DNA from 2 places in the Paenibacillus glycanilyticus genome. Region 2 is predicted to be linked to the other one. Evidence: riboswitches for the same ligand, from Rfam matches in the RefSeq annotation. Region 2 holds a riboswitch; the other holds the start of a gene.

Region 1 (15,685 bases), 2.9 Mb from region 2:
GTAGGGCCAGTAGGACCTGTAGGACCCGTAGGGCCGGTAGGGCCAGTGGCTCCAGTCAGACCGGTCAGACCTGTCAAACCTGTCAAACCTGTTTCTCCCATATCTAATCCTCTCCTTTCAGTTGATATACCGTATCATATGTTGCGAGATTCATAGAGAAGACGGTATTTGCCGTGAACGATTGTCTATTTTTAATAGATTAGGCCAGAAGCGATAGTTGGGCGGAGTCATCTGCCTGATTTCCGTCCCTTTTGGCTATTCGTCCATTAGGATTTCTCTATTAAAGCATAAGTTGTAGGTATGCAAGTTATCAATCCGGCACCGGTTAAGGAAGGAGCTCCGGCTTGACTAGAAGAGAGGTTTTAATAGTAGAAGATTTGCCGTTTAGAGGTGAAAAGCAATGATTGCTGTGATAATGGCAGGAGGTAAAGGAACGCGGTTTTGGCCAAGAAGCACGGTTGCCAAGCCGAAGCAGTTTCTGACGTTGGCTTCGGAAGAGGCAACGATGCTGCAGCAAACCTACGCGCGATTCCGTTCCTGTCTGCCCGAAGAAAACGTGTATGTCGCCGTAAGCGAAAACTATTTGCCGATCGTGAAGGAACAGCTTCCCGAGCTGGGAAACAATCGTATCATTATAGAACCCGATCAGAGAGATACCGCACCTTGCATCGCATTGACGGCCAGTTATTTCCTGAAGCAGGAGCTGGACGACGTGCTCGTAACGGCACCTTCCGATCAATACATTCCGGATACGGACGAATTGATGGATGCTCTTCGCGCGGCGGAACAGGCGGCCAAGACGGATGGCGTTGTCGTCACGCTTGGCATAGTCCCCACAAGAGCCGAAACGGGTTACGGTTATATTGAGACGATAGAAACCGAAGAGCATGCGGATAAGTTTGGGGAACGCATCAAAGAGGTCAAAGCTTTTATCGAGAAGCCAACCAAGGAAAAAGCCGAGAAGCTGATAGAGCTTCCGAATATGTATTGGAATAGCGGTATATTTATATGGAAGCCGTCTACGATCGCCGGTTACATGATGAAGTATCAGCCGGGGATGTGGTCTATTTTTGACCAAAAGGATGAAGAGTTCAGGCAGTCGTATGCCCGTTTGCAGAAGCTTTCTATCGATTATGCCCTGGTAGAAAAGCTGGAACGTCTCTATACGATCCCTATCGAATTTATTTGGGACGATGTTGGAACCTGGACCTCGCTTGAGAGAATATTTAATACGGATGGCGACGGAAACTTGCTGCTGGGGCAAATCTTCCCGTTTGCGACGCGCAACACGATTATTTATTCGGAACAGCAGCAGGTTGTTGCGATTGGTATTGAGGATTTGATTATTGTATCGACTGAAGAAGGCCTCCTTATCTGCCGGAAATCGGACGAACAAAATGTGAAGCATGCGATCGCCGCGCTTACTGCGGATCAAGAAGGCCGGCAGGGATGAAAGCACTGATTACAGGAATAACCGGTTTTGTAGGCAGTCATCTTGCCGAGCATCTGCTCGGCGAGGGGATTGAAGTGACAGGAACCATGAGGAGTCACAGTTCGCTGCGCCATATTCGCCATCTGCTGCCGGATATGTGCCTGTATGAGTGCGAGCTGATGGATGCTCAGGCGGTTGAGCGTATGATGGCGGACATTCGGCCGGACCTGATCTTTCATTTGGCGGCGCAAAGCTTTGTACCGCTGTCATGGGAATCGCCTGCCGAGACCATGACGAACAATATTGTAGGGCAGGTTCATCTTCTGGAAGCGGTAAGAAAGCTTGGGTTAGCCTCCAAAGTGCTGATTGCCTGCTCCAGCGAGGAATACGGGCATGTGGAAGAAGACGAAGTGCCGGTCAAGGAGACCAATCCGCTCCGCCCAATAAGTCCGTACGCTGTGAGTAAAATCGCCCAGGACTACTTGGGCTACCAATATTTCAAAACCTATGGACAGCACATTATCAGAACGCGGACCTTTAATCATCATGGTCCCCGCAGAGGCGAACAGTTCGTGAGTTCAAATTTCGCGAAGCAAATCGCGGAGATCGAGAAGGGCTTAAAGCCGCCGGTTCTGTATGTGGGGAATGTGGACGCCAAACGGGATTTCACGGATGTGCGCGATGTGGTTAGAGCTTACCGGATGGCGATGGACAATTGCGAGGCCGGAGAAATCTATAATATCGCATCCGGTCAGTGCCATGAGATCCGCGAGGTGATTCGAATCCTCCTTAGCTATAGTACCGTCGATATTACGATAGAGGAAGACAAAACAAGACTTCGGCCATCCGATGTTAAGGTGCTTGTAGGGGATTATAGCAAGTTTTACGAGCAGACCGGATGGAAGCCGGAAATTCCGTTCGAGCAGACCATGAAGGATTTATTGAATTATTGGCGCAATGAGCTGGCTTAATAAGGCCTGACCCGGTAGGGGAGAGCAATCTCGCTATCGGGCAGGCCTTTCATTGTTTTAAATCTGACGCAGCTCTATTAACCGGTTCTTGATCCGTTGGCCAATCACGGCAGGAGAGAAATCGTTATGAATCGTCCTCATGCCGCTTGCCGCAATGGATTCCCGCCAGCGAGCATCGGTTAGGAGGCGCTGCATGTATTCCGCGGCATGACGGATATTAGGCTCTGCCCAGATCTGATGGCTCTTGTACGGCCCCCAGTCCTGCCCGATGTTAACGAGCTGGTAGGAAACCGGACAGGAATTTGAAGCATTCATAAACTCCGTGTTGCCGGACCAGTTCGTTGCTATGACCGGTTTGCCTAAATACATCGCTTCCGCGAGACCAAGACCAAATCCCTCGGCACGGTGAAGGGAAACATAGCTGTCCGTGCACTGCAGCAGGGCGTTTACTTCGTGCCTTGACAGCACTCTGTCAATTAAATGCATATTACTCCGTTCGGCAATCAGCTTCTTCAGCTCGACAAGCTCATTTGGCCTGAAGTCCGCATTATTTACCTTAAGGACAAGTCCAACGCGCTGATCGTTTTTGTCAAACGCTAGCTTGAAGGCTTCAATTACCGCCCGGGGATTTTTGCGCAAGGTTGAGCTCTGAACGTCGTACATCATTAGGAACAGAAACCGGTTCTCCGGCAGCCCGAAGGAAGAGCGGTTAATATTCGGCGCGACTTGTACTTGGATGCAGTGAGGAATCGTAACAACGGGAACGGATGCCCGTTTGGAGACGGACTCGGCAACAAATTTGCTGCACACCCACACCTCGTTGACATGGCTGAAGCCTTCCACATGCTCTTCCGGAAACTCCGGCAGCTCCCAATGCCAATACCCGATGTTGTAACGGCTGTTGAACAATTCGTTTCCGAAATGCTCGCGGGCAGGACGCATAAAGTCGGCATTCATATGAAAAATATTGGTGTTGTACCGGGCTTTATCCAGCAGCTTATGCGACCAGCTGTAATCCGACATTCTCGAGGCTACGGCAAGCGGGAAATTAAGGAGGCCAAACGGAATGGCCGCCGAATCAATCGCTTTTGCCGCTAGCCGCGAGGATTCCCCGATCCCCATCTCGGCATGAACAAAACCGATAATATTTACGCCTGGTTCCCGGGTTGAGCCGTCGGATTGAAGCGTTGCCTTCTCCGCGGCGGGCCGCCCGGCGCTGCGCTTATTGGAGAGCCGGCGTTGTTTTCGCTTTGCTTGACGCTTAGCGGTTCGTCTGCCGTATGATCGGCTACGGCCTCCTGATTTGCGTCTTCTAGACCTCGATGCGTTTGACCGTTTCGGCTTCTTGCCTCTCTTGTGTCGTCTTTTCACCCCGGTTCAATCCTCTCGATATTAGCGGATATGCACTCGACTACATACTATTCATCCCGGTCACGCGGCTATAAGGACAACAACCCACCAAGCGTAAAAATCGGCTTATGTCTAACCTTGAACCTTGAATAGATGACTTATTTAAAAGGAAGCTGGCTTTTTCGGGCAGAAAGGGTATAATGAGGTTTATTGACGTAAGTGAATAGCACCGGGGAGCTGGTTGAGGCTAGCTGAGAGGGAATTCCGAAGAAAATTCCGACCCTTATACCTGATCTGGATAATGCCAGCGTAGGAATTTGTTATTTAGGTTGCCCGTTATATTATGGAGCGGGCGGACCTGTAATAAAGCTGACGAAATGTATGGCTCTCCGGAAATCGGAGGGCTTTTTTTATTTTCAGAAGGTAGTCCGGCCATAATAGCAAACGTCATAGTCAAGTAGAGAGAGGGAGAGACAGAAAGATGAGATCAGGTGCAAAGAGAAGGTTCGCGATTGTTGCAGCCATGCTGGCGGTAGTTGTGCTGCTGGCCGCATGCGGCTCGAACAACAACAAGAATACGGGGAACGAGTCAGCCGGTAACGGAGCGGACAAGCCGTTGACCAAAGTAAAGGTCGTACTGGATTGGACGCCTAACACGAATCATACCGGATTGTACGTGGCACGGGATAAAGGTTATTTCAAGGAGCAAGGCCTTGACGTCGAAATTATTCAGCCTGGCCAGGACGGCGCGGATAAAATGGTAGCTTCCGGCGGAGCCGAGTTTGGCGTCGGCTACCAAGAGTCGCTCACCATGGCGCGAATCGCAGGTGTACCGCTTGTATCCGTTGCTGCCGTGATTCAGCATAATACTTCGGGCTTCGCTTCGCCGGCATCCAAAGGAATCGACTCTCCGAAAAAGTTTGAAGGCAAAACCTACGGAGGTTGGGGAGCGCCGGTAGAAGAAGCGGTAATCGGCTCTCTGATGCAGGAAGAGAACGCGGACGTAACCAAAGTGAAGATGCTTAGCATCGGCGATACGGATTTCTTCACGGCGGTGAAGCGCGACATTGATTTTGCCTGGATCTACTATGCCTGGACGGGCGTGGAAGCCGAGCTGCGCGGCGAGAAGCTGAATATGGTTTACTTGACCGATTACAGCGACAAGCTGGATTACTACACGCCGCTTCTTGAAACTAGCGAGAAAATGATCGCCGAGAAACCGGAGATTGTTAAAGCGTTTGTTGCAGGCGCCGCTAAGGGATACCAATTCGCGATTGACCATCCGGAGGATGCGGCGGAAGTGCTGATTAAGGCAGAGCCGGATCTGAATGCGGACCTCGTTCGCGCAAGCCAGAAGTGGCTTAGCCCGAAATATACGGATGACGCTTCGCAGTGGGGCGTGCAGAAGAAGGAAGTATGGGTGAACTATTCCCAGTGGATGTTCGATCACAAGCTGCTGGAGAAGGAGCTGGAGGCGGATAAAGCGTTCACGAACGATTTCCTCCCGAAAGCTTAGGATAAAACAATAGGATTAAGAGGAGCTGACGATGATGGCCAATGCGCTTGTAAGTATTCAAATTCTGCCAACAACGCCAAACGGGGAAAGCGTTATTCCGTTTGTAGACCGCGCAATCGAGATTATTAAGGCATCGGGTGTCCCTTACCAGGTAGCGCCTCTGGAGACAACGATGGAGGGCGAACTCCCGCAATTGTTCGAAATCGTGCAATCCATGAATGAAGCCATGACCGAGATGGGCTGTCCGTCCGTTATCTCGCAGGTAAAGGTCTATTTCAATCCGGCTAACGGGGCTTCCATGGGCCGGTTGTTGGAGAAATATCCGGATGGGCAATAAAGGCTGGTATCATGCGGTCTGGCCTTCTCTGCTGCTCGTCATCCTTATCCTTGCCGCTTGGCAGCTCTCGGTTGATAGCGGCGTTGTGCCCGAGTGGCAGCTGCCTTCGCCGACTACTATCGTAAAAGAAATGGTTGACGTCTGGCCGCGCCTAATGGACAATGCCTGGGCAACGGTGGAGCTGGCGCTTGTCGGATTCGGCGGGGGCGCGGCAGCCGGGATCATTCTTGCCGCAATTCTGCACCTTATTCCTTTTGTCCGGAGGGCGGTCTATCCGCTGCTTGTCGTCACGCAAAACGTGCCGGTCATCGCGATTGGCCCGATTCTTACGATTTGGCTCGGTTACGGCGTTCTGCCCAAGCTTATTCTCGTCTGGATCGTATGTTTCTTCCCGGTATCCGTGGCCATGCTGAATGGCTTTAAGGACACGGATCCGACCCTTCGCAATTACATGCGGATGATTGGAGCGGGGGACTGGCAGCTGTTTACGCGGCTCGAATTGCCCAATGCCGTTACGCACTTATTCTCGGGTCTCAAAATCGCCGCATCGTATGCCGTTCTAAGCGCCGTTGTTGCGGAATGGCTTGGAGCTGACAAGGGATTAGGCCATTATATGATTCTCTCATCCAAAGGTTATGAGCCGGCAAGGGTATTTGCTTCGGTCTTTCTAATCGTGGCGCTGAGCCTTGCTTTATTTGGACTCGTCGCTCTCGTCGAAAGGTTTGTCATCCGGTGGCGTCCGGCGAAAGGAGGGGGAAGAGCATGACAGCTCCAGCGCTAGAACTAAAAGAGATCCGCAAAAGCTTTGATGCTGGCCGGAAAAACGTCCTGAGCGGCTTATCGCTCACCGTTGCCGAGAACGAATTCGTCTCCATTGTCGGACCCTCCGGAAGCGGAAAAACAACGTTGTTCCAGCTCATTGGCGGATTGGAGCAACCAACTGGCGGTGAAATCTGGATTGACGGCAAGCAAGTAACCGGCAGCCGGGGGCATATATCGTATATGCCTCAGCAGGCCTCCCTGATGCCTTGGCGTTCGGTGTCGGCTAATATTGAGCTTGCGCTTGGGATCGCAGGCATGGAGCGTAAGGAAGCGGGGCGTCAGGCGCGTGAATGGCTGGATCGCATCGGTCTCGCGGAGTACGCCGATTCCTATCCCCATGTGTTATCCGGCGGGATGCAGCAGCGCGTATCCTTCCTGCGTGCGCTGCTGTCTCCCCAGACTTTAATGCTGCTTGACGAGCCGTTTGGCGCGCTTGACGCGTTGACGAGACAGCAGATGCAGCAGTGGCTAATGTCCATCTGGGAGCAGAACAAACGGTCGGTTCTCCTTGTTACGCATAGCATCGAGGAAGCATTGCTGCTGTCTGACAGGATCCTTGTCTTGTCGTCAGCGCCGGCAGTGATTCTGGAAGAGATCATCGTACCCTTCGCAAGACCCCGTTCCCCGCAATTATGGCGGGAACCGTTGTTTAACGATCTGAAGCAGCAGATTCACGAGCTGCTTCAATAGGCGTAAGGGGGCTGATCATCATGGAGCGGAAAAACGCAATTGACGCGCATATTCATCTTGATTCCTATGAGGAAGCGGATCGGCAAGCTTTGCTCGAGCAGGCTTTTGAAGAGGGAATCGAAGTGGTTGTAGCGGTGTCGATGCATTTGGATTCCTGCAAGACAAACGCCGCGCTCGCCGAGTCGTTCCCGGGACGGGTGTTTCCCGCATACGGTTATCATCCCGAACAGCCGGTTCCTGCGGCATGGGAACAAGATGAGCTGTTTGCATGGATTAAGGCGAAGCATGCAGCCGGCGCAGCGTTCGCCATTGGCGAGGTTGGCTTGCCTTATTATTCCCGGACCTCTGCAGCCGAGGAAGGGAGACCTTTTGACGAGGCTCCTTATCTCGATTTGCTTGATCGATTTGCCGCGCTTGCCGCGGAACTGGGCCGTCCGATTATTTTGCATGCGGTATATGAGGATGGATTCAAAGCTTGCGATATCATGGAGCGGCATCAGGTAAAGAAGGTCCATTTCCACTGGTTTAAGGGAGACGAAGCGACGATTAAGCGAATGATCTCGCTCGGCTATATGATTTCGGTGACGCCGGACGTGGCCTACGAGCAGGAGATCAGGACGCTGGTACAGCAGTATCCCTTGGAGCGAATCATGGTGGAGACGGACGGACCGTGGCCTTTTGAAGGGCCTTACGAGGGCCGTAGGACCGTGCCTCAAATGGTTCATGACGTTTGCGCGCATATCGCCGCGATCAAGCAGCTTCCGGAGCAGGAAGTGCGGGAACGGCTGCTTTTAAATACGCGTGAATTTTATAGTTTGTAAGCACAGCAACTCCGTTAGTCCGAATATGGGCATAACGGAGTTTTTTTGTTACCTCGGCGGCAGTCACCGTTACGAATCGGATCAAAGCCCCATACACTGAGAGGAGCTTGTATAAGTTTTTGACTGGAAAGGAGGAGGATAAATGGCGAATCTCACAAGATCGCAATTTATTGCAGCGCTTGTCCCGACTGTTCTGCAGGTCAGACGCGAAGGCTCATCGATTTTTCCATCCTTGCGGCTGGCGCAGTGTATGCTCGAGACCGGCGGGGTCATTCATCCTTGGTACAATCTAGGAGGCATTAAGGTCGGATCGGGCGCTCCCAATGCTTATTGGCATGGCGAAGCGGTGGTGAAAGGAACCTGGGAAGTGGTTGACGGAACATTGATCAGCATGAATTCGTCGTTCCGCGCTTATAACAGCGTGTATCATTTCATGAAGGATCAGGATCTGCTGTTTGCCACTCCCCGCTACGTCCGCGTCCGTGCAGCCGTAACGCCCGAACAACAGGCCACGATGCTGTACGTGAGCGGTTATGCGACGGATCCTGCTTATCCTAGTAAGCTGGCTACCCTCATAAACCAATATTCCTTGAAGCAGTATGATACGGCCTTTGCTTCCGCATCATCGACAACGATGTTCCGTTCCTCGCAGACGGTTCCCATTCTGGTAGACGGTTTTGTTGCCACGGTCGGATACTTGGAAGGAGGAACAACCTGGGTTGCTGCCCGGGCACTTGGGGAAACGCTTGGTGCCGCTATTGGCTGGACCGCGGGCAAGGTGACGGTTAACGGCCATCCGCTTGATTCCCGGCTCGATATTTCCACAGGTTATGTAACGGTAAGAGACTTGGCGGCATCATTAAACCGCAAAGCCGTTTGGGAGCAGGCAACCCAGACCGTCACTTTGAAAGCGGCAGATCTCCCTTAAGAGACTGCCGCTTTTCCCTGCATTCAGGGGCGAATCGTAACCCGGGTTCCAACCGGCACAAGATTGGACAAAGCCAGCACATCCTCGTTGTACATCCGGATGCAGCCATGCGATACCATTCTTCCGATCGAGGAAGGGTCGTTCGTGCCGTGAATGCCGTAATGCGGTTTGGACAATCCCATCCACAACACGCCAAAGGGTCCGCCGGGATTTTCCTGTTTATTAATAATTTTGTATTCTCCCGAAGGTGTCTGGGTAACCATCTTGCCTATGCCAACGGGATAAGAGTTCACGACAACATTTCCGTCAAGCAGATGAAGCATCCGGTCCGACAAATCGACGATTATGCGGTAAACGGCCATGCTGCAGTCTCCTCGCCATCATTTTTTTGCTTATGCCATGATATTCCTGACAAGCCGCAAGGTTACGGTTTTAGAGGACAATGAAAAAAAAGCGTCCCGAAGGGGAACGCTTTTAGGATACAGCCGCTTTCTCGTCGCTCTTGCGAAGGATAAACGTATAATAGCCGATATAATAAGCTACAAGCAGGAAGAAAGTTGCCGCGGTCAGCGGATCATTCGTATACTGCTGCATCTGCGCCGTTTCGTTGTTTAGCGCCGGATTCATGGCAGTGGCGCCTCCGGTGCCGAACATCTCGATGATCCGGAAGGCGATTCTTCCGATAAACAGCAGGACAACCAAAGTCTCGATGCCGACATGCGTCCGGTAAAACAACGTATCCTCGCGCTGTTCGAAACGGCTGTGCTTGATGGCATAATAAGCAATTACCGCGCCGCAGGCGATACCGATGGCATCGGAAATATAGATCGCAGGATGCGGGAAGCCGGAGGCCAGCAGCAGAATGCCAATGATACTGAAGATACCGATGCGCATTTTCAGCCTGCTCGGCTTGAAAGGCTGAAAACCTAACGAACGCTTCAAGCGCCGGTACACAACAAACAGAATAACGAGTAAGGGAATAATATAGCTGCCGATCTGGTTCATAGGGCCGTAAACCTCCCGTCTATTAAAAGTGGTACTGTAACTATATACCAAAATGACCGGAATTAGCAGTGGGGAAATGGCCTGTTTACAAAAAAATCGGACGCTCATTTCTGAGCGTCCTTTCATGGGAGAGGAGAAACCGGACGAAGAGCTTATGGGGAAACGTAAGTCTTCTCCGCGGTTGTCTACGGCATCTTCCGACGCCGATGATTTTATCTTGTCCGGTTTGTGGGCGATTATACATATTACGCCAAAAAAAATATTGAGGCCCTCGTTCCTCCTCTCCGGGTGCCTTTATAATCCAAGGGAAAGTGTGGTACTATAGGCATCGACAGTAGAGGAAGGGAGCAATAAGCAGTGAGAGTCATTGCGGGAGCGGCAAAAGGCCGCACGCTGAAGGCGGTTCCAGGCATGAATACCCGTCCGACGACCGACAAGGTGAAGGAAGCGATATTCAGCATGATTGGACCGTTTTTCGACGGTGGACTGGCACTCGATTTATTCGCAGGCACCGGCGGGCTCGGTATTGAAGCTTGGAGCAGAGGCATCGAGCGGACGATCTTTATCGACCGGGAAAAAATAAGCATTGATATCATTAAATTAAATACCGAAGCGGCAGGAATGGGACGGCATGCGGAAATATACCGCAACGACGCGGAGCGTGCGCTGAAGCTGCTGGAGAAGCGGGGAATCGCGTTCTCTATCGTCTTCCTCGACCCGCCTTACCGCTTGACCCATATGGACGAGCTGATGGCCGATCTGGCGCAGCGGTCGCTGCTGGAGGATGGCGCGACTATTGTGGTGGAGCATGATGCCGGGCATGAGTATCCGGACGAGATGGAGCATTTTATTTTGCTGAGAAAACAAAAATATGGCGATACGGCAGTTACGATCTACCGTTATTCGCCCGGCAGCGCAGATGGAGGAACAAGCCATGCAGATGAATGAGAACGGACGAGTAGCGGTCTATCCGGGGAGCTTCGATCCTCCGACATTGGGACATCTCGATATTATCCGCCGTTCGGCCAAGCAATTCGACCACGTCATCGTGGCGGTGCTTAATAATACAAGCAAAAGTCCGATGTTTACGCTTGACGAGCGGAAAGAGATGCTTCGCGAAATAACGCGCGACATTCCGAATGTGTCGATTGACAGCTTCCGGGATTTGCTCGTACGGTTCATGAAATCGCGCAAAGCCAGCGTTATCGTCCGCGGCATCCGATCGGTGACGGACTTCGAGTACGAACTTACGCTTGCCTCGACGAATCAGTTGCTGGATGAAGAGATCGAGACGATCTTCATGATGACGAATCCGAAATATTCGTATCTCAGCTCCAGCATTGTGAAGGAAATCGCGATGTTTGGGGGACCGGTTCATGAGCTAGTTCCGGCTCCGATCGAGACTCGTCTCGTAGAGAAATATAAAGCGAGGCAGTCAAACGGCTAACTAGCGTTTCTTGAGGCCAGGTACGCGCGGCGCGGCTGCGCGCATCAACAGCAGCATAATAGCAAGAACGGCGACGGCCGTCAGCGCATACGGCCAGAGCGACGGGAGGCCTACTGCGGTGACGGCCTCGTATGCGTTGGAAGGGCGCTGCCAGTGAGCGCCGTCCTGCAGCATGGCTGCCGTAGCGCCGGTCAGCCGGCTTGGCAATATCGTAAGGACAGCCTGCGCCGGCTTCCATAGCAGCAAGGCTAGCCCAGCGGCATGCAGCGCATGCAGCAGTCTGACGCCAATGAGCGGCAGCAGCTTCAAATCCGTGCCGGTGATGGCATAGCCGGATTGGAGCAGCGCGCTTAAGCCGCTCCAGGCCAGAATAGCCGCAACCGCGGCGGCGCTTATTGCGGTAGTAATGCCGGAGCCTTGCCATACGGCTGCCCCGTAAGCACCGATATGACTCTCGAGTAAAGCGGGCAGCACCAATTCGGCAATACCGCTTGGCAGCGCGAATTGAATGAGCGGTAACGCCAGCCGGGCTGCTACGGCCGCAAAAATCATAAAGCCGCCAACAACTAGCAGTTTTTGAACGCCGGAAGAGACCGCATCGCCAAGTACCTTGCCAAAGCTGCGGCCGTCACGGTCGCGGCTTGTCGTAATAGCGTCCGCTACATGTTCCATCAAGCCTCTCGGTGCAACGGCCGCTTGAGGGGCATTAAGGTGATGCGACGCAGACCTCCGCCGGCTGAACAGCGAAATCCATCCGGCCGTACAGAGGGCGGAGAGCCAGACCATAAGAGCGATAAATAAGCCAAGCTCCGGCCGATGCAGGAAGCCCGCCCCAATAACGACAATCATAAATAGCGGGTTGGGCATATGGGATAAAGCCAGCAGTCTTTGCCCTTCGCGTCTCGTTACCAGCTGATCGCGGCGAAGAGCAGCCGTCGCTTCGGCGCCTGCCTGATGTCCGGACAACCACCCAAAGAGCAAGGGCAGCGCAGCTTCGCCGGGCAGCTTGAACAAGCCTCGCATCAGAGGACAAAGAAGAGCGCCGATTCCGTGTATAAGGCCAAATGCGGCTATCAGCTCAAACAAGACGAGGAAGGGCAGCAGACCGGGAAATACGATGTTCCACCAAATGGTCAGTCCCTGAAGGGATGCTTGGAACGCTTCATCCGGCTGACGTATGATGGCAGCAACCATCAGAATCGAGATTGCCGCGTACAGAATCGTTCGTGCCATATCTATCAACTCCATTGGAATTAGGATCATCGATTACGCAAGAGGCTTGGACGAACCGGGGTCTGTTCCATTGTACGCGCGTCTAGGGCGGGATAGACCAGACCCTTGAGGAAGGGAGGGAGTTAGTTCTATGGGCAAGTTTAGGCTGAGCGGTAACGCGAGGCAGGCGGCAGGGATCTTTATGATCGCCGTAATGCTGTGGATCGTAGTTTATGCTCCGACACCGCTGGTTGTCTATGAGCCTGGGCTAACGTTCGAGACGGCGCCGTTCGTTCAAAGCAGTAACGGTACAGGAATCCAGCAGACTAATGCTGGAACGGACAAAAGCGGCGTTTTTTTGGTTACAACCGTTAAATTAACCGATGCGAAGTATTGGCAGGCGATTCAAGCTATATGGAACAAAGACTTTCAAATTCTAAGCAAGAACTCGGTCACGAATGGGCTGTCGGAGAAGGATTATTTGGCGCGGATGTCCAAAGACATGCTTAATTCGCAGAATAGCGCCGTTGAAGCTGCCTACCGCTATGCGGATATTCCTTACAAAGTATCGCCTGAAGGGCTGCAGCCTGACGATGAAAGCCGGAAAATCACGATTTCAGCCAGTGACGTTGGCGGACCGTCTGCCGGTCTGATGTTTGCGCTGCAGTCACTTAATCTCCTATTGGATGAGGATTTTACCCGGGGGTTCAGAATTGCGGGAACAGGAACGATCGACAAAGACGGGAACGTTGGATCAATCGGCGGAATTGCCTTGAAAGTGGTTACGGCGGATCGAGCGGGGGCAGAGCTGTTCCTTGCTCCGAAGGATAACTATGAGGAGGCTGCGGCGAAAGCGAAGGAGCTTCGCAGCGAGATGAAGGTTATCCCCGTCACCTCGCTGGGCTCTGCTATAGCGGCAATACAGGATGAAGCGGGTCTTACCCGATAATGATCGGCCTGTCCGTAAAATCGCGGTACATCGCCGCCGCCGACTCATGTCCGGGCTGGGCCAGCATATAGACGGCCGAAGCTTGCGTATCGAGCTCCAGGTATCCGGATTCGATTGGAGCTCTGGCGGCGCTTAGCAGGACGGGGAGCTTCGCTTCCTTCTTCATGCGGCGCAGAAGCTGCTGTCCCTTGCTCGTGAATCCAAGCACGCGGATATATTGGACGCCGGCAGCTAGCTTCTCCGCAGTGAAATCTTCTTTTTTATGGCGGAGCAGAATAGAAAGCAGGGAGCGCTGCAGCTTGGTCCGGGTGTAACGCTTCGTCTTAAGCGCATCAATAAGCGGCTCAAATCCGGTATGGTTGAGCTTCGGCAGCGCTTGAAGGAGCCTATGTTCGAGACCTTCCGTCATTTCGCGGTAGCCGGCAAGCTGTTCCGGCGTGTGGGTGACAACGGCATGCAGCAGCTGCTGGACGAAGTTGGCCCAGCTTACAGGGCTTCTGCCGGAAGACCATTCCTTCTGCATCACGGCAAAAGTACCGGCAGGCACGAGCGGCTTGCTTGCTTCAAGCTCGCCGCCTTCCAGCAGCAGCTTGCGGATCGCGGTAGCGCTGGCGATGGCGCTGTCGGTAACCGTCGTTTGCCCGTATTCGGATTTCTCCCGGCGTATCGTGTAGGGCAGCATCCGCCCGCCGATCCGTTCCAGCGCGATTAAATAATGAAGACCTAGCGTATGATTGGGCTGGGCAAAAGGGAAATCCGCCGCATCCGATCGCCCGATCGAAGCAAGGTAAGAAGCAATCGCCGAGCTGTATGCGCTAGGATAACTGCTCCCGTTCTCCATAGCTTCCCGAAGCAGACTTTGAAAGGCTGGCGGCTCGTGGGCGACAAGCTTGGCTGCCTCATGCAGCACCTCAAGCTCCCCGCTTTCCGTACCGAAGCAGAAGGCGTCGACGACCCCTGTCGCTTCCAGTGTGGAGACCGCTCCGTATGCGAACCACTCCGCTGCTTGCGTAGCGTAGGCGACGGGCAGCTCCAGCACCAGATCGCAGCCGCCTCGCAGCGCCGCTTCCGTCCTGGCCCATTTATCCATGACGGCCGGTTCTCCGCGCTGCAAAAAATGTCCGCTCATGACGGCAACGACAGCGTCGGCTTTTGCTATTTTGACCGATTCGCGCAAATGATATTGATGACCGTTGTGAAATGGGTTATACTCAACAATTAGTCCTACCGTTCGCAATCTGACATCTCCTTATTTCAGATGGATATATGTCCCATCATAGCACAGGGATATCGTTATATTCACGAAATAACGCGGCAAAAGATGAAAAACAGTGTGAAAATGTTGACAAAACCGCTCGATGATAGATATAATAATTTTTGTTTGTTTGGGGTGATCACATGCAGTTTCATGTACAAGAAACGATGTCCAAAGGCATTAAGGCAAAGATTGATGAGAATCTCGATGTGTCCGCGTTATTCAAAGACAGATCGGATGTCATCAGTCACGGTCCGCTCCATGTGTCGCTTCAGGTAACGGGCAATGAAGGCTCGATTACGGTCGAAGGCGAATTGTCCATTGATTGGGAACTCGCTTGCTCTCGTTGTCTTGACCCGGTGAAGCTTCATACGGTAATCCCTGTGTCCGACCAATTCAAGCCGGCGTCCGAGCAGGACGAGGAAGAAAAGGAAGAGGACGAGGACAACGACGTTATTGCCGTAGCAGGGGACAGGCTGGATTTGAAGCCTTATGTGGAAGAAGTGCTTCAGCTGTTCATGCCGTTCGCTCCGTTATGCAGTAACGATTGCAAAGGACTGTGCCAAAATTGCGGACAGAACTTAAATGAACAAAAATGCGGCTGCTCAACCGAGAAAATTGACCCTCGCATGGCAGTGCTCAAGGATTTATTCAAAGACGAACAATAAAGCGTGATTCATTGATTCTGTGAAGGAGGTGGGAAACATGGCAGTACCTCAAAGAAGAACATCCAAAACTCGCCGCGACAAACGTCGTACGCATTTCAAACTGGCGGTACCAGGTATGGTAAAATGCGAGCAATGTGGAGAGCTGAAACTTGGCCACCACGTATGCAAAGTGTGCGGATATTACAAAACGAAAGAGATTATTTCCCAATAATCTCGGGGTTTCCCACAATAGCACTTCATTACGATGAGGTGCTATTTTTTTGTGTCCGTTGCTTACATACT
Region 2 (15,685 bases):
CAGCGGATCATTCGGTTATTGCCCGACCAGGTGGTGAGCCCGACTCGCACGAGCGGCATTGCCCCGAACAGATAGTTGATCCATAACGTTAAAGCCTCCGTTCCGTAACCCCCGCTCCAATGCTTCGGGCTGTAGATCGTAATGCCAAGCTCAAGCCACAGCGAAGGCCTATCCTCCCAATAGTAGGATACGACCCCGATAATCTGTCCTTCCGATTCCATAATGAGCATGGAAGGAACGTCATCGGCGGACAGCCGGACCTCCGTTTGGGTTTGGAAGGCTTCGAAATCTATTCGGTTATGAGGGAAATAAGGGGCGTCCCATTTTTTCCACTCCGGATTCTCTTCCCCGTATTTTAATTGCCACAGCCGGTACATATCTTCCGGTTCAATGGTTCTAAGCGCCAAGGTTTTGCCGTTGACACGCATGTTGTATTCCTCCTTTCAACCTTTCTTCAAGTATACGTTAATGGCTGTCCTAGTCCATGCGACCCCTTTTTACAATACCCTATCACACAATTCTGGAATAACGTGGTAAACTAAACGCCGGAAAGATACAAATAGCTGTTGGGAGGAATGGTTGTGGAGAGATTACTTCAAGTGAGACACAAATGGCTAAAGTTATTGCTGATGATGCTGCTGGTTGTGCCGGTTCAGTATCAATGGACAAGCAATAGCGCTCATGCGGAGGGACCATCGGATCCTGCCCCTTACATCAACGCTAAGGTCGTCAACGAGAATGCGGGCAAAAAGGTGTTGTTCGACAACACGCACGCGCAGACAGCGGGAGCTGCGGACTGGGTGATCGACGGCGGATTCTCGGATTTCGCCAACGGACTTGCCAACAATGGCTACTATGTCCAAGAGCTTCGCAAGTCTACCGCGTTTACGTATGACGATTTGAAAGGTTATGACGTATTCGTTATTGCCGAACCTAATATTCCGTTCAAAACCTCGGAGCAAGCGGCAATGGAGCAATATGTCGAAGGCGGCGGCAGCATCTTCTTCATCGGCGACCATTACAACGCAGACCGGAATAAAAACCGCTGGGACGGTTCGGAGTCCATCAACGGTTACCGCCGCGGCGCATGGGCGAATCCGGCTCAAGGCATGAGCACGGAAGAAGCCAATTCCTATGCGATGCAAAATGTCGCAAGCTCGGACTGGCTGGCCGATAACTTCGGCATCCGCTTCCGTTACAATGCGCTTGGCGACATTAACGCAACCAACATTGTGGCTCCAGACCAGGCGTTTGGCATTACGGAGGGCGTATCGGCCGTAGCGATGCATGCCGGCTCGACGCTTGCCATTATTGATCCGACGAAAGCAAAAGGCATTGTGTATCTGCCTCAAACAAACGAAGCTTGGGCAAGCGCGGTTGACCAAGGGGTATACAACGGCGGCGGCGCAGCGGAAGGTCCTTATGTAGCCGTATCCAAGCTTGGCGGCGGGAAAGCGGCTTTTATCGGAGACTCCTCCCCGGTTGAGGACGTATCGCCTAAATATTTGCGCGAAGATACGGGCGCGAAGAAAACCACTTACGACGGCTTCAAAGAAGTGAATGACGGCGTCTTGCTCGTTAACCTTATCGACTGGCTGTCGACGAAAGAAAGCTATACAAGCCTGAGTGAAGTAAACGGCTTGCAGCTCGACCAGCCTACCGCTATTCTTCCTTTCGAGACTCCAGCCTTGTCCACGGAACCGCAGCCTGAACCATGGTCAGCTCCAAATGCAGGCTACAAATGGTATGACCGTTCGACATTCAAGGCCGGTTCTTTCGGTGGCACAACGGCTGTCTCCAACCCGGCATACAGCTTTGTGCATCAGGCAACGCTGCCTAACAGCGGAACGCCGTTCCCGGTTCGCATCGTATTTAACAACCTGGCTCCTAATTCGACTATAAGCAATTATCAGATTGGCGTTTACTTAACGAGCGGCGGCACCCAAATCGCTCAGGTGCAAAATGCGGACGGAACTTGGCCAACGGCTTACGGCTACAGCGCGAATTTTAATGTTACGGCCGATGCCACAGGGCATGCTTATAAGGATTTAACCATTCGCTTAAAGGCCGGTTCCACCGGCGCGGCTAATCTTCGCCTTAGACAAAACAGCACGAACCTGCTGACGGAAGCCGTTAATCTTGGCAACGTAGCCGCTGAGCCCCTCCCGGGCGATGAAGGCGGAATTCCCGCCAAAATCACGATCGCGGAATCCCGTGCCAAAACCGTCGGCGCTACCGTTACGGTTGAAGGCGTAGTGACGACGGAGCCCGGTATTTTCGGCGGACAAGCCTTCTACCTGCAGGATCAGACGGGCGGTATTTACGTCTACCAGAATGCAGCCGGGTATCATGCGGGCGATGTAGTTAAAGTAACGGCAACTACCGCACTCTACAATACCGAGCTTGAGCTTGCAGATATTGTCGCCATCGAAAAAACGGGGACGGCAGCTTTACCGGCTCCAAGCCCGGCAACCGCCGTGGACAGCTCCAATCAAGGCCAGCTGCTGCAGCTGAAAGACGTCACGATTGCCAACATCATCTCCGCCACGCCATCCGGCTCCTTCGAGTTTGACGCTGTCGGCGATAATGGTACGGTTAATCATATCCGTGTTGACGGACGTACCGGCCTTACGCAAAGCAGCTTCCCTTATACCGTTGGTCAAAAGGTAACGATCACCGGCGTGTCCGCTATTTTCAAAGACTTATACCAGCTCAAGCCGCGCAGCCTCGCGGATTTCACGGTTGTACAGCCGGCGGATAACGAGCCGCCAACCGTTGAAGCTTCGCTGTCCGCTTCTCCTAATGCGGAAGGCTGGTTGAATCAGGATGTTCAAGTGACCGTCTCCGCTCAAGACAACTCGGAAGGTAAAGTAGATTCGTTTTACTCGTTAAACGATAACAGCTTTTCAGACTACACAACGCCTGTCACCTTATCTGCAGAAGGCAATCATACATTCTCTTATTACGCGGTTGATGCAGCAGGCAACAAAAGCAGCGTGTCTTCGGTTCATGTTCGATTGGACAAGACCGCTCCGGCAGCGGTATTAACGCAATCCGGCGGACAAGTGGCGGACGTTCTTGAGACGGCGACCCTTGTCTATGACCTTGCAAGCAGCGATACGCTTTCCGGCGTTGCTTCGGAGCAGCTGCTCTTGGACAATAGCGCGATTACAGACGGTTATTCGATCGAAGCTTCCAAGCTTGGTATCGGAAGCCACACGGTACAATATACGGTAACCGACAAAGCAGGCAATACGTCCACTGCAAGCTACACGTTCAAAGTGACAAGCAAGCCGCTTGCCGACGGCGCTCCGGGAACGCCGGTCTTATCCCATAACAACGGCTGGGATAACGGCCTTCAAGACGGAAGCTATACGGTAACGATGAACCTGTGGTGGGGCAATAACGGTTCCGAATACCGGCTGTACGAGAATGGCGTTCTGATCGATACCGTCGAATTGAAGGACGCTTCCCCTTCCGCCCAGTCCGTACAGACACAAATTACGGGCAAAGCTAACGGAACTTATACGTATACGGCGGAATTGATTAATGCTTATGGCAAAACAGCCAGCAGTACGCTGGTCGTTAAAGTAACCGACGCTTCCCCGGGCAAAGCCGTCCTGTCCCATGACAACTGGGATCAAGACGGAAGCTACAAAGTAACGATGAATCTGTGGTGGGGCACGAATGCTACCGAATACCGCTTATACGAAAACGGAATACTCATCGATACGCAATTGCTGAAGGATGCTACTCCCGCGGCGCAAACCGCCGTAACCGCCATTTCGGGCAAAACGCCCGGCGCCTACGAATACCGCTGCGAGCTTGTGAATGCGGCAGGCGTTACCGCGAGCGATACGATTACCGTTACCGTCGCGAAATAATGGGATAAAAAGATCGGCAAGAAACCCCATGCCTTTATGGCATGGGGTTTTCGCTTTTTATGCGGACAACGACTTTCCCTTTAAATTCCCCTTCCCCGAAGTACCGGAGAGCTTCGGCGGCATCCTGCAAGCCATACAGCCGATCAATGACGGGAGCAATATGGCCCGCTTCAGCAAGCGACCTCCATACCTGCTGATCCGCATGATTAGGCTTATGAACCAGAATAGTCATGTTCTTCTTCTCAAACCTGCGGATCAGCGGTGCGGCTAGCAGCGTCTGGAGAAGACGAGGCATTAAGCCGCCTATCATAACGTATGTACCGCCTTTCTTAAGCGCGCGCTTCACCTCGAAGACGGAACGGGTTCCCACTACATCCAGGATAAGATCGTATTGCCGCCCATTTGCGGTAAAGTCCTCTTTCTTGTAATCCAGCACATGGTCCGCTCCAAGGGACAGCAGCATGTCCCGCTTGCCCGCACGGTCAACGGCGGTTACCTCCGCCTCGTGCAGCTTGGCATATTGGATGGCAAACGTACCTACACCGCCCCCCGCCCCATTGATGAGCACTTTCTGGCCCTTCTGCAAATTCCCTTTATCGCGCATTCCCTGCAGGGCAAGCACGGCCGCTTGCGGAATCGCTGCCGCTTGCTCGAAGCTCAGCCTTTTCGGCATTGGAGTTAATGCCTCCTCGCCCGCGCATACGTATTCGGCAAATCCGCCCCAGCCGCAGCCGGACAGATCGCCGAACACCTCATCGCCAGGACGGAACCGCGTGGCGGAGGCGCCAACGGCAATTATTTTCCCGGCAATATCCGCACCAAGAATCGGATACCGCGGCTTGCGGAATCCGCCAATGCGGGTTATGTACGGTTTGCCGCGGAGCAGATCCCAATCCCATGAATTGACCGAAGCAGCATGAACCTCGATCAGCACTTCATGCTCTTTCGGCACGGGGACATCCACTTCTTTGAGCTCGAGAACCTCCGGAGAACCGTAAGCCTTATAGACCAGCGCTTTCATCTTGCGAACACTCATGTCCGTCCTCCTCCAAATAGGAGATATATGAGCTACAGCTTATCGATCGCTCTGCTAATCTGCTTGATTAACAGCGGATTATCCTTGTTGTAAGACCAATAGTTGACGATCAGATTCTTCTTGCGTATGACATTCGGGTACAAATCATTCATCTTGATCGGAGTAGGCGTTCCGTCTAAACTCTCCACACGGATACGTTCCTTTTCCGAAGAAAATACATAGGCAAAAACAAACTCACGATGGGCCATATCTGCTGCAGGCAGAGTTAATTCAAAGGTTACGGGTTCAACTCCGTTGATATTAACCGGAGTGGATGCCAGCTGTTTAACCTCATCGGACGATAACTCGCGAACTTCAAGGCCTTGCTTCTGAAGAGCTTTGCTCACGCCATCGGCATTTAAGGCTCCCTTGCCCGCGCAACCAGACAGCATTAGGACAAGCGCAATCAACAAGATACCAGTTAATTTTCTCATTTCATTTACCTCTCTATATCCATCTAAAAAAGAACCCGTAATCGACGTTTACGTTATTCCGCTTCGCCCAGTCGGCGATATCCGCGAAGCCTTGTTCCTCTTCGTTCACATATCTGAAGCACATACGGACAGGAACCGTTCTCGCGCCACGAGGCTTAATCCCGATAATCGGATGAACCGAGTCCCGCCTGATCATGATGACCTTAATCTGCTCAGGCGTAATCGCAGCTCCGTTAAGCAAAAGCGCATCCCCCTGCAGGCAGAGATCAATCGGTTTCTGTAATGCCCGGTACAGGGACCAGAGCAATACGGCAGCGCAGAAGCAAAAAAACACTATGGCCGGAACGTACAGGACCGCATCATCGTCTTTTCCCCGCAGCGTACTAACAAGAAAGAGTGAACACAGCACCGTCATCGCAAAAATGTTCTTCAGGCCCGAAGGGTTTCTGACCGCATGCTTGCATGGCTGATTGTCCAATTCATCCAACCTCCCCTGATCAAGTACGAGATTGTATATTACTATTCAATAAACGGTCAAATCATCCTGCCTATCAGCCCTAAAATGAAAGATTCCGCTTGAACGGCAGCTTGACAGCTTCCTTTTTCGAGTGTACTCTTTTGACAAGGAATTCCACTAGGGGCGCCCGCAAGGGCTGAGATAAGGCTTAGCCTTGGTCCCTTTGAACCTGATCTGGGTTATGCCAGCGTAGGAAAGTGGTCTTGTGCGCGTCAGCCATATGCGATGGAAACGGATGCTATTGTCATCCGTCCGTTTCGATTTGCACGGATTTCGACACCTCAAGCCGCTCCCGACGGGGCGGCTTTTTTTGTTGCCGGCGAATCGTCCGGCCGCATCGAAAGCTGCCTTTGGGGAGCGACCCGGGGTTGCGGGCTTTGCCCTTCCGGGGTGAGCTCTGCCTATTCGCCCGTGTCTAATTAACGGCTGCTGAAGCTTATGCCGCGTACAGTCTCATTACCCTAAACAACGGCCTCCTAGCGGACATTCCGAACCTATCGAATGCTCTTAGGAGGTTTTTTATGCCGATTTTATCGACGCCGCTGCCGGGCAGCCGCAAAACGTATGTGAGAGGATCGAGGGAAGATATTCGTGTTCCGATGCGCGAAATCGTATTATCCGAAAGTCGGGGAAAAGACGGACTGCCGCAGCCAAACGAGCCCGTACGGGTGTATGACTCAAGCGGCCCGTACACGGATGAGTCCTACGAGGCCGATGTACGCAAAGGTCTCCCTATCCTACGCAGTAAGTGGATCAGCGATCGCGGCCACGCCGAAGCTTACGACGGCCGGGTAATTAAGCCGGAAGATAACGGATTTTCAAACGAGGAACGAGCAAAGAAGAATGGCGCGGAAATTTTCCCGGGCCTGACTCACCGGCCTCTACGGGCAAAGCCGGGAAAAAACGTCACGCAGCTTCACTATGCCCGCAAAGGCATCATTACTCCGGAAATGGAGTTTATTGCGATTCGGGAAGGGGTTGATCCGGAACTGGTCCGTTCGGAAGTGGCCCGCGGGCGCGCGGTTATACCAGCCAATATCAACCATCCCGAACTCGAGCCGATGATCATCGGGAGCCGTTTCCATGTAAAGATTAACGCGAACATCGGCAATTCGGCCGTTACCTCCTCTATCGAAGAGGAAGTCGAGAAAATGACGTGGGCGACCCGCTGGGGAGCGGATACGATCATGGATTTGTCCACGGGCAAAAACATCCATACCACACGCGAATGGATTATCCGCAACTCCCCCGTTCCCGTTGGTACCGTCCCCATTTACCAGGCGCTTGAAAAAGTAAACGGAAAAGCGGAAGACCTGAGCTGGGAAGTATTTCGCGATACGTTAATCGAACAGGCTGAACAAGGCGTCGATTATTTCACTATTCATGCCGGCGTGCTGCTGCGTTACATTCCGCTTACGGCCAAACGCGTCACAGGTATCGTTTCCAGGGGCGGCTCCATCATGGCTGCCTGGTGTCTTGCTCACCATAAGGAAAACTTCCTCTACACCCATTTTGAAGAAATATGCGAGATTATGAAAGCCTACGACGTGTCGTTTTCGCTTGGAGACGGCCTGCGTCCAGGCTCCATTGCAGACGCCAACGATGAAGCTCAGTTCGCGGAGCTGAGGACGCTTGGAGAGCTGACGGATATCGCTTGGAAGCATGATGTTCAGGTCATGATTGAAGGTCCGGGTCATGTCCCCATGCATCTAATCAAAGAAAACGTCGACCTTCAAATGGAGATCTGCAAGGAAGCGCCGTTTTATACCCTAGGGCCGCTTACCACGGACATCGCACCGGGCTACGACCATATCACATCGGCGATTGGAGCAGCGATGATCGGTTGGTTCGGAACGGCAATGTTATGCTATGTAACGCCTAAAGAGCATCTGGGCCTTCCAAATAAAGAAGACGTTAAAGACGGTGTCATCGCCTACAAAATAGCAGCGCACGCCGCCGACCTTGCCAAAGGACATCCCTTGGCGAAACTCCGGGACGACGCTTTGTCGAAGGCAAGGTTCGAGTTCCGATGGCGCGATCAGTTCCATTTGTCCCTCGATCCCGAACGGGCGATCGCTTACCATGACGAGACGCTGCCCGCCGAGGCGGCGAAAACAGCTCACTTCTGCTCGATGTGCGGACCAAAGTTCTGCAGCATGCGGATAACGCAGGACATTCGGGAATACGCGGAAGCGCGAGGATTGAATAACGAAGAGGCTTTCGAGGCCGGAATGAAAGAACAGGCGGATTCGTTCAAAATATCCGGAAGCAAGCTATACGGCTGAACTAAGACGGTGCGTTTCGAGAGCCATTCGATGACGTAAAATAGTCTGTGTACCAAGATCTGGAGTCTTTCCAGAACGCAAAAAAGTAGGGTATCCTCGGGATTGCGACATCACCAAGAGGAGGACCCTACTCGATGACTAATATACCCGAAAATGCCTTTCATAATCTACTTGAAAATACTGTTACTAAGCTGCTCCAAGAAAAGCTTGAACTGCTCCTTCAAGAAGAAATTAAGAATTACATGACCATTGAAAAACCGACTTCATCCAATAGCCGAAACGGACATTACAAGCGTTCGTTCCAGACGCGCTATGGCACCATTAACGCACTTCGGGTTCCACGTGACCGTAAAGGGACCTTCCAGACGCAACTTTTCGAGCCATACCAACGCAGAGAAGGATGGTTAGAGGAGGCCATTATTCACATGTACAAAGGTGGTATGAGTACGCGCGAGGTGGCTAAGTTCATCGAAAGTATGTTTGGCACACACTACTCTCCAACAACGGTCAGTAACATTACACAAACGGTTATGGAGGACATTGAAGAGTGGCAAACACGCCCCCTGGAGAAACGCTACTCCGTCCTCTACTTGGATGGTCTCTACGTCAAACTCAAACGTAACACGGTAAGCAGCGAAGCCGTGTACTTAGTGATGGGAATTGATGAGAAAGGAATTCGTCAAATCCTCGGCTTCTACGTTGGCGGTCACGAAAGCTCAAACGGTTGGCGCGAGGTACTCAAAGACCTTAAGAAGCGTGGTGCCACAGATGTATTGCTCGGCGTATTTGATGGCCTACCTGGTCTGGAAGACGCTTTTCGTGAGATCTACCCAATGGCTGATGTTCAGCATTGTGTCGTCCACAAAGTCCGTGCTACTTTCCCAAAAATCCGTATGGCGGATAAGACGGCGTTTCTGAGCGACCTGAAACAAGTCTACACCGCTATGGATAGGGATGTTGCCCTGGCTGTGTTTGACGGCTTCAAAAGTACATGGAGCAAGCGGTATCCAAAGGAAGTGAAGTCGTGGGAAGAGCAGCTTCCAACTTTGCTTACATTCTACAAGTACCCGTCATTAGTCCGAAATGCGATCTACACGACGAATCCGATCGAGCGCATGAACAAAGAACTGCGAAAGCGGCTAAAACCAATGAACAGCCTAACTAACATTGAAGCTGCAGAGAAGATTATTTACTTACAAGCCATTGATTACAACGAGAATTGGTGTGGTAGAGCCGTTCGTGGTTTTAGTGATCCTGGTACCAGAGCTGCGTTTGAAGCCATGTACAGTGAGCGTTACGCAAACAATTCATTTAAAGAAGAATGAGTTCCCGCGCCTTCGCTTGGGCTTTGCCCTCTAGAAGGTCAACAGCTAAATATTCATTTCCATCGTCCCGATGGAAATCCCTACTACACAAACTTCTTGACGCTACCAGCCATTCGAGGCGATAGGGTAACAGTAGGGCTACTACGTTGGATTTCGTACAGTGTATCGGGCTATTTTTGACTGTTTACTGGATCTACATTGGAGTCTCTACAGGATAATCCGCTCATTTGGACGATTCTTGCTCATTCTGGCCCCTTATACTGGAGTGAATCCAACGTAGCCTCCGTGTTCTTCCTTTCCCCCTGATTTCAATGGAGTAAATCCAACGTATGAGGAGGAAAAAGCTGAGGCTGTACCAAGGTCATTAAAAATGACGATGGCACAGCCTCGTTTGAATTATTTAATTACCCTTTAACCGAGCCGGCCGCGATACCTTCTACGATCCGGTCGCTGAGGAACAGGAACGTGATAAGGATAGGCAGGATGCTGATCATCAGCGTGGCGCCGATTGCGCCCCAGTCAGTAGTGTACTGGCCGATAAAGTTCTGTACGCCAACGGTCAGCGTTTTGAACTTGTCCGAGCTGATAAACGTGTTGACGAATATAAATTCGTTCCAGTTATAGATCATGTTGATAATGCCCGTTGTAGCCAGCACGGAGCTGGTCATCGGGAACACGATGCTGAAGAATACCTTATGAATGCTGGCCCCGTCAATGATGGCCGCCTCCTCGACTTCCTTCGGCAGAGCGACATAAAAGCCAAGCAGAATCATAATCGTGATCGGCATGTTAAACGCGACATAAGACAGAATGAGTGACAAAGGATTATCAATCAGATGCGCCTTGTTGAACATGCTGAACAGCGGAATCAGCGTCGAGTGAACCGGAATCATCATCGCGACCATAAAGAGGCCTAGGACAAGCGAGCTGAGCTTCCATTTCATGCGGGTAATCGCAAACGTCACCAGGCTGCCAAGCACAATCGTCGCGGCCGTTGCCGCTACCGTAATCCATACGCTGTTCAGGAAATACGTATCGATATTGCCCGCATTCCACACTTTGCTGTAGTTATTCCAATGCGGAGGCGACGGCAAAGCAAACGGCGATAGATTAAAAACTTCCTGGTTGTTTTTCAAAGAGAAGAACAAAAGCCAGATGAGCGGGTAAACCTGGAACACCGCTACGGCGATGAGAACAATGTACAGTACAGCGTAGCCGACCTTCATTCCTATTCTCGAACCGGATTTCGCTTCTCCGCCCAGTTTCATAGTTGTCGATGACATGAAGCGTACCTCCTGAAAAGAATTGTCACACCAGCAGCCTAAACAAGGCTGCCAGTGATGATTCTTACTTCGTAAGCATGAGCCTAAAGAATTGTCACACAAACAGCCTGGAATGGCTGCTTGTGATGATTCTTACCTCGTAAGCATGAGCTTAAAGAATTTATTACTTAGGAATACTGGATCGTGTCTTTGCTGGCTGTTGCCTTGCGGATGATCCATGTTGCTACCAGACAGATAATAAGCAGGAAGAAGCCAACCGCGCTGCCGTAACCGAAGTCGTAAGCTTTAAAAGCTTTATGGTACATGTACGACGCCATTACCTCACTGGAGCCGTTCGGCCCGCCGTCCGTCATGACATAGATCAAGTCGAAGTATTTCAGGGAACCTACAACCGCCAAGACAACCGTTACTTTCACAACTTCCATAACAAGAGGGAATTTGATTCTCCAAGCGATTTGGAACGAATTCGCCCCGTCAATCTTAGCCGCTTCTTCCAAGGAAGAAGGGATGTTCTTCAATGCCGCATAGTAGATCAGAATATAGAAGCCCGCGTATTGCCACAGAATCGGAATAAACAAAGCGAACAAAACAAGATCCGTCTCTGCCAGCCAAGCGGGAGGATTTGCAACGCCAAGGGATTCCAGCAAGCTATTCATAATGCCGTTAGTAGGATGATAGATTTTGAGCCACAGCTGAGCGATGGCCACCGAGGACAGCAGCATCGGGATTAAGTAAATTTTGCGGAACAGGTTTGCTCCTTTGATTTTTGCCGCAAGCACCATGGCTACGACGAGATAAACGATAAGACTCAACATCGAAAATACGGCTAGCAGAAGCGAATGTCCCGCACTGCTCCAGAAAGCATGATCCTTAACCAGCGTTGCGTAATTGTCGAGGCCCACCCACTTCATTGCGCCAATACCATTCCATTCGTTCAATCCGTAGTAGCCCGTCAGTACGATTGGGATATACACGACGGCCAGAATGAGCAGAAGGGATGGCAGAACGTATAAAGCGATGACTTTCTTGTTAGATAGCACCTTATCCAATTTGGCCGACTCCTTTCTCTGTCAAAAATAAGGAGAGCCGCCTACCCGGTATTTCCGAACCCGTTCGTCCGGATAGGCCTCTCTTTATTTTTGGATGTCTGAACTAGTTGCCTTTCGCGATGGCCGCATCTTGCTCGGATGCAAATTTCTCTGGGTTAACGGCTTTGCCGAAGAGCGATTGGATCATGTTCAGATGAGTCTCAGCCGCGTTAGCCGGCAATTGAACGTCCGCGAACAAGGTAATGCTGCTTGCTTTGTTAAGTTCGTTGAACAGATCGATGTACAGCTGCGGCAGCTGGATCGAGGAAGTATCGATCTTCGTAGCCGGAATAACGCCTGCGCCGGTTACCGATTGCTCGCCCCACTTCGTTACGAAGTATTGCACGAATGCTTTTGCTTCTTCTTTTACTTTGGAGTTTTCCCCTACGAACAAGCCTACGCCAGGACCGCCAACCCAGCTGTCCGCGTTGCCTTTGCCACCTTCAACCGTTGGGAACTTGAAGAATCCAACGCTGTCGCGGAACGATTGCGGAATGTCTTCGTTGGTGGTGAAGTTCGGCAGCTCCCAAGTACCCATCAGGTACATTGCGGCATTGCCGTTCAGGAATTCGGATTTCGCTTCTTCGTTCGACAGGCCGTTAAAGCCTTTGACGAATGCGTTTGCGTCAACCAGGGATTGCACTTCGGAAGCGGCTTGCTGCAAGCCCGGATCCGTAAATTTCGCCGTGCCTTTAATGGCGTTGGCTACCGTTTCTTGACCCGCAATACGGTCAGCCAGGTACATGTACCACAGGGAACCCGTCCAGCGGTCTTTGTTGCCAAGCGCGATTGGAGCTATGCCGTTATCGGACAGCGTTTTCACGACTTGCTTGAATTGCTCGTATGTCGTTGGAACTTCAAGATTGTACTTCTTGAAAATTTCTTTGTTGTAGTAGATTGGAGCGATGTTGAACTCCAGCGGAAGCGCATACGTTTTGCCGTCGATCGCGTAAGCTTCCGTTGTACCCGCTACGAATTTGCCGTTCAGCTCACCGCTGAGCAGATCGTCAACCGGCGTGAACAGCTTGCCGTCTACGTACGGCTTCAAGAAGCCGGCCGCCCAAGTTACGCCCACATCAGGAAGCTGATTCGATGCAGAGAGGACTTTTAATTTGTTTTTGTATTGCTCGTTATCGAGGACCTCTTGCTTGATCGTTACGTTAGGGTGTTCTTTTTGGTAATCGTTGATGATTTGGTTAACGATTTTGTTCTGGCCCGCGGATACGCCTTCCGGCCAAAGGTGCATGAAGTTGATCGTTACCTTTTTGTCGGAACCGCTTTCAGAGGAGCCCCCGTTAGAAGCCGTATTACCATTATTTGAGCTGCTGCCGCTGTTGTTGCCGCATGCTGCCGTTACGATGGCGAGACAGAGAATAAGTCCGAGTGTCATCCACTTCGATTTTTTGAACACGTTTACAACCCCTTTTTGACTGATGTGTTTGTGTTGCTAAACAAATTGTAACAGCGCTTTCACAGCAGCATAAGGTATGGTGAGTTGGGAAAAATACTACTTTTATTGGATTGTCTCCTCCGCGTGCGAGACATTTTTTCGATATTGCCCGGGACTTACTCCTTCATGCGAACGGAACACTTTGACGAAATATTTGGCCGTCTGATAGCCCGCTTTTTCGGCAATTTCGTTGATCGACAGACGCGTATTGGTCAGCAATTCCTTGGCTCTTTGCACCCGGCGTCTTGTCAAATAATCGCTGAAGGTCAGCCCGGTCTGCTCCTTGAACAGGACGCTGAAATAGCTTGCGTTCATATGCAGATGATCGGCGATATCCCGCATCGTAACCGGCTCATGCAGACGCTCGTCCACATACTGAATCGCTTCCTTCACCGGCGCGCTGTATTGGGTCTCCTGTTCGGTCGTCTCCAGCAGCTTCGTATCGACAAGCCGCTCCATGCGTTCAATCCGGTTGAGCTCTTCCTCTTTGCGGAACGCAAGCTCCACGGCTTCCACCAGCTTTTTCTTGTCCAGCGGCTTGAGCAAATACTCGATAACGCCAAATTGCAGAGCCTTATGGGCATAGTCGAACTGCGGATGGCCGGAAATGACGATGACAACCGGCGGATGCTGCCTGTCCCTCAGCTTCTCCACAAGCTCCAGCCCGTTAATCTCCGGCATCCGGATATCGGTAATAACCAGATTGGCTTCATTGGCCTCCAGCCATTCCAATGCTTCCACGGCACTGGACGATGTTGTGATCTCGTAGCGGCCTGCCGACCACGACTCTAACACCTTCCGCACGCCCTCTCTTGTTCTTGGCTCATCGTCTACGATCAGAATCGTCTTCATTTGCTTCGCCCCCATGTTCAATCGGTATTTCAAAAGACATCCTTGTGCCCGCTCCCTGCTCGCTTTGAATCTGTAGGCCATGCGTCTCTTCCCCGTAGTAAAGCCTGAGTCTTCGGTCGACGTTGGAGATGCCAACCCCATTTCCCTTCGCATCATGGACATGTCCCTGCTTCATCGCCGCATAAAGCGACTGCACCTTGTCAAAGCTCATGCCCGGGCCGTTATCCGTAACGGAAATCCGAATGTATCCCGGCCGTTCGGTTTTCTCTATGCCGATCACAACCGAGCCTTGTCCGATTCGCTGCTCTACCCCATGCGAGATGGCATTCTCGACAAGCGGCTGGATCAGCAGCTTCGGAATCGGAACGCCCCGAAGACTCTCATCGCCTTCGATCGACCACTTCAGCCGGTCGATCAAGCGCATCTCCATGATTTTCAGGTAACGCTCCGCATGCTCCAGTTCATCGGCTACCGTTACCCATTCGTCATCGTCCGCCCGGTTAATCACATACCGGAACAGCCCGGACATCGCCACAACGACCTGGGACAGCTCTTCTTCCTCCTTGTCCTCAAGCGCCCAATATAACGCTTCCAGCGTGTTGAAAAGAAAATGCGGATTGATCTGCGCCTGCAGCGCCTTCAGTTCCGTTCGGCTCTGAATAATCTCCTTCTCGTACACCACTTCGATCAGCTCGTTCAAATAAGCGACCATCTGGTTGTACGTATTGTTCAGCTCGTTAATCTCCAGCGTGGAGGACGTTACCGGTATAGGCTTCAGCGAACCGTATTTTGCGCCTCTCATCGCCTTGATCAGATTAAGAATCGGGCTCGTAATCATGGTCGACAGGATAAAGGTTAAGATCAGGAACAACAGGACCCCAACCATAACCGATACGAGTATAGCCGTGCGCAGCACCGATACTCCTTCAGCGGCATATTCGGCCGGCGTCAGGATTAACACCTTCCAGCCTGCCGCTGCCTCAAGCTGCTTCTGAATGGGAATATACAATCGGCCATGCATGCTGATGGTCTTCCCGTCCGTCTTCTGAAGAACGTCCTGCGGAATGTCAGCCGAGAAGTTCGCCGCGATAATCTGGCCGGAGCCGTCGATCAGCCCCATTTCCTCTTTGCCGTCCGAGGATGTATTCGCATCGATTAGCTCAAAATATTTTTTGTCGATTCGGACCAATAAATACCCGGCATTGGAAAAGGACTGGTCAATCAGGCGTACGCGGCGGATCGCCGTAATTTGATTCGGATTATTCTTATCGATGCCGAACCATACGAGCTGACCTGCGGCACGGTCCGCCTCCCGGATCCATTCATTGGGCACCCGGTTGTACAGGCTGATATCCGTCAGCGGGAACAATACCCGGAAGCCATTCGAGTACAATTCAATGGACTGAACGCCGCTTACATACGCCTGCTGCTTCCGGATTTCATGCTGAAGCACCTGACGCTCCTCGAAGGTCAGGTTGGTGCCGCCCGCTTC

The links. A riboswitch is a leader RNA that binds a small molecule or an ion and turns the genes downstream of it on or off. The one in region 2 is predicted to bind thiamine pyrophosphate.
Region 1: another riboswitch for thiamine pyrophosphate. It lies ahead of ACR9FF_RS17435 (ABC transporter substrate-binding protein); the one in region 2 lies ahead of thiC (phosphomethylpyrimidine synthase ThiC).

Annotation. Positions count from the first base shown of each region.
Region 1 is NZ_CP195155.1:3,753,672-3,769,356, reverse strand. It holds gene ACR9FF_RS17455 (hypothetical protein) at 1-101, opposite strand, end outside; gene ACR9FF_RS17450 (mannose-1-phosphate guanylyltransferase) at 401-1,453, shown strand; gene ACR9FF_RS17445 (GDP-mannose 4,6-dehydratase) at 1,450-2,403, shown strand; gene ACR9FF_RS17440 (glycosyltransferase family 4 protein) at 2,461-3,774, opposite strand; TPP riboswitch at 3,974-4,087, shown strand; gene ACR9FF_RS17435 (ABC transporter substrate-binding protein) at 4,235-5,269, shown strand; gene ACR9FF_RS17430 (thiamine-binding protein) at 5,304-5,606, shown strand; gene ACR9FF_RS17425 (ABC transporter permease) at 5,596-6,372, shown strand; gene ACR9FF_RS17420 (ABC transporter ATP-binding protein) at 6,369-7,118, shown strand; gene ACR9FF_RS17415 (TatD family hydrolase) at 7,139-7,939, shown strand; gene ACR9FF_RS17410 (glucosaminidase domain-containing protein) at 8,082-8,867, shown strand; gene ACR9FF_RS17405 (L,D-transpeptidase) at 8,891-9,229, opposite strand; gene ACR9FF_RS17400 (hypothetical protein) at 9,342-9,872, opposite strand; gene rsmD (16S rRNA (guanine(966)-N(2))-methyltransferase RsmD) at 10,230-10,820, shown strand; gene coaD (pantetheine-phosphate adenylyltransferase) at 10,807-11,319, shown strand; gene ACR9FF_RS17385 (nucleoside recognition domain-containing protein) at 11,320-12,552, opposite strand; gene ACR9FF_RS17380 (S16 family serine protease) at 12,683-13,480, shown strand; gene ACR9FF_RS17375 (nucleotidyltransferase) at 13,470-14,717, opposite strand; gene ACR9FF_RS17370 (YceD family protein) at 14,879-15,403, shown strand; gene rpmF (50S ribosomal protein L32) at 15,441-15,614, shown strand.
Region 2 is NZ_CP195155.1:824,356-840,040, reverse strand. It holds gene ACR9FF_RS03895 (GNAT family N-acetyltransferase) at 1-428, opposite strand, end outside; gene ACR9FF_RS03890 (OmpL47-type beta-barrel domain-containing protein) at 630-3,884, shown strand; gene ACR9FF_RS03885 (NAD(P)-dependent alcohol dehydrogenase) at 3,919-4,920, opposite strand; gene ACR9FF_RS03880 (hypothetical protein) at 4,953-5,393, opposite strand; gene ACR9FF_RS03875 (hypothetical protein) at 5,407-5,871, opposite strand; TPP riboswitch at 6,020-6,123, shown strand; gene thiC (phosphomethylpyrimidine synthase ThiC) at 6,432-8,195, shown strand; gene ACR9FF_RS03865 (IS256 family transposase) at 8,330-9,520, shown strand; gene ACR9FF_RS03860 (carbohydrate ABC transporter permease) at 9,925-10,803, opposite strand; gene ACR9FF_RS03855 (carbohydrate ABC transporter permease) at 10,971-11,852, opposite strand; gene ACR9FF_RS03850 (extracellular solute-binding protein) at 11,956-13,302, opposite strand; gene ACR9FF_RS03845 (response regulator transcription factor) at 13,405-14,193, opposite strand; gene ACR9FF_RS03840 (cache domain-containing sensor histidine kinase) at 14,165-15,685, opposite strand, start outside.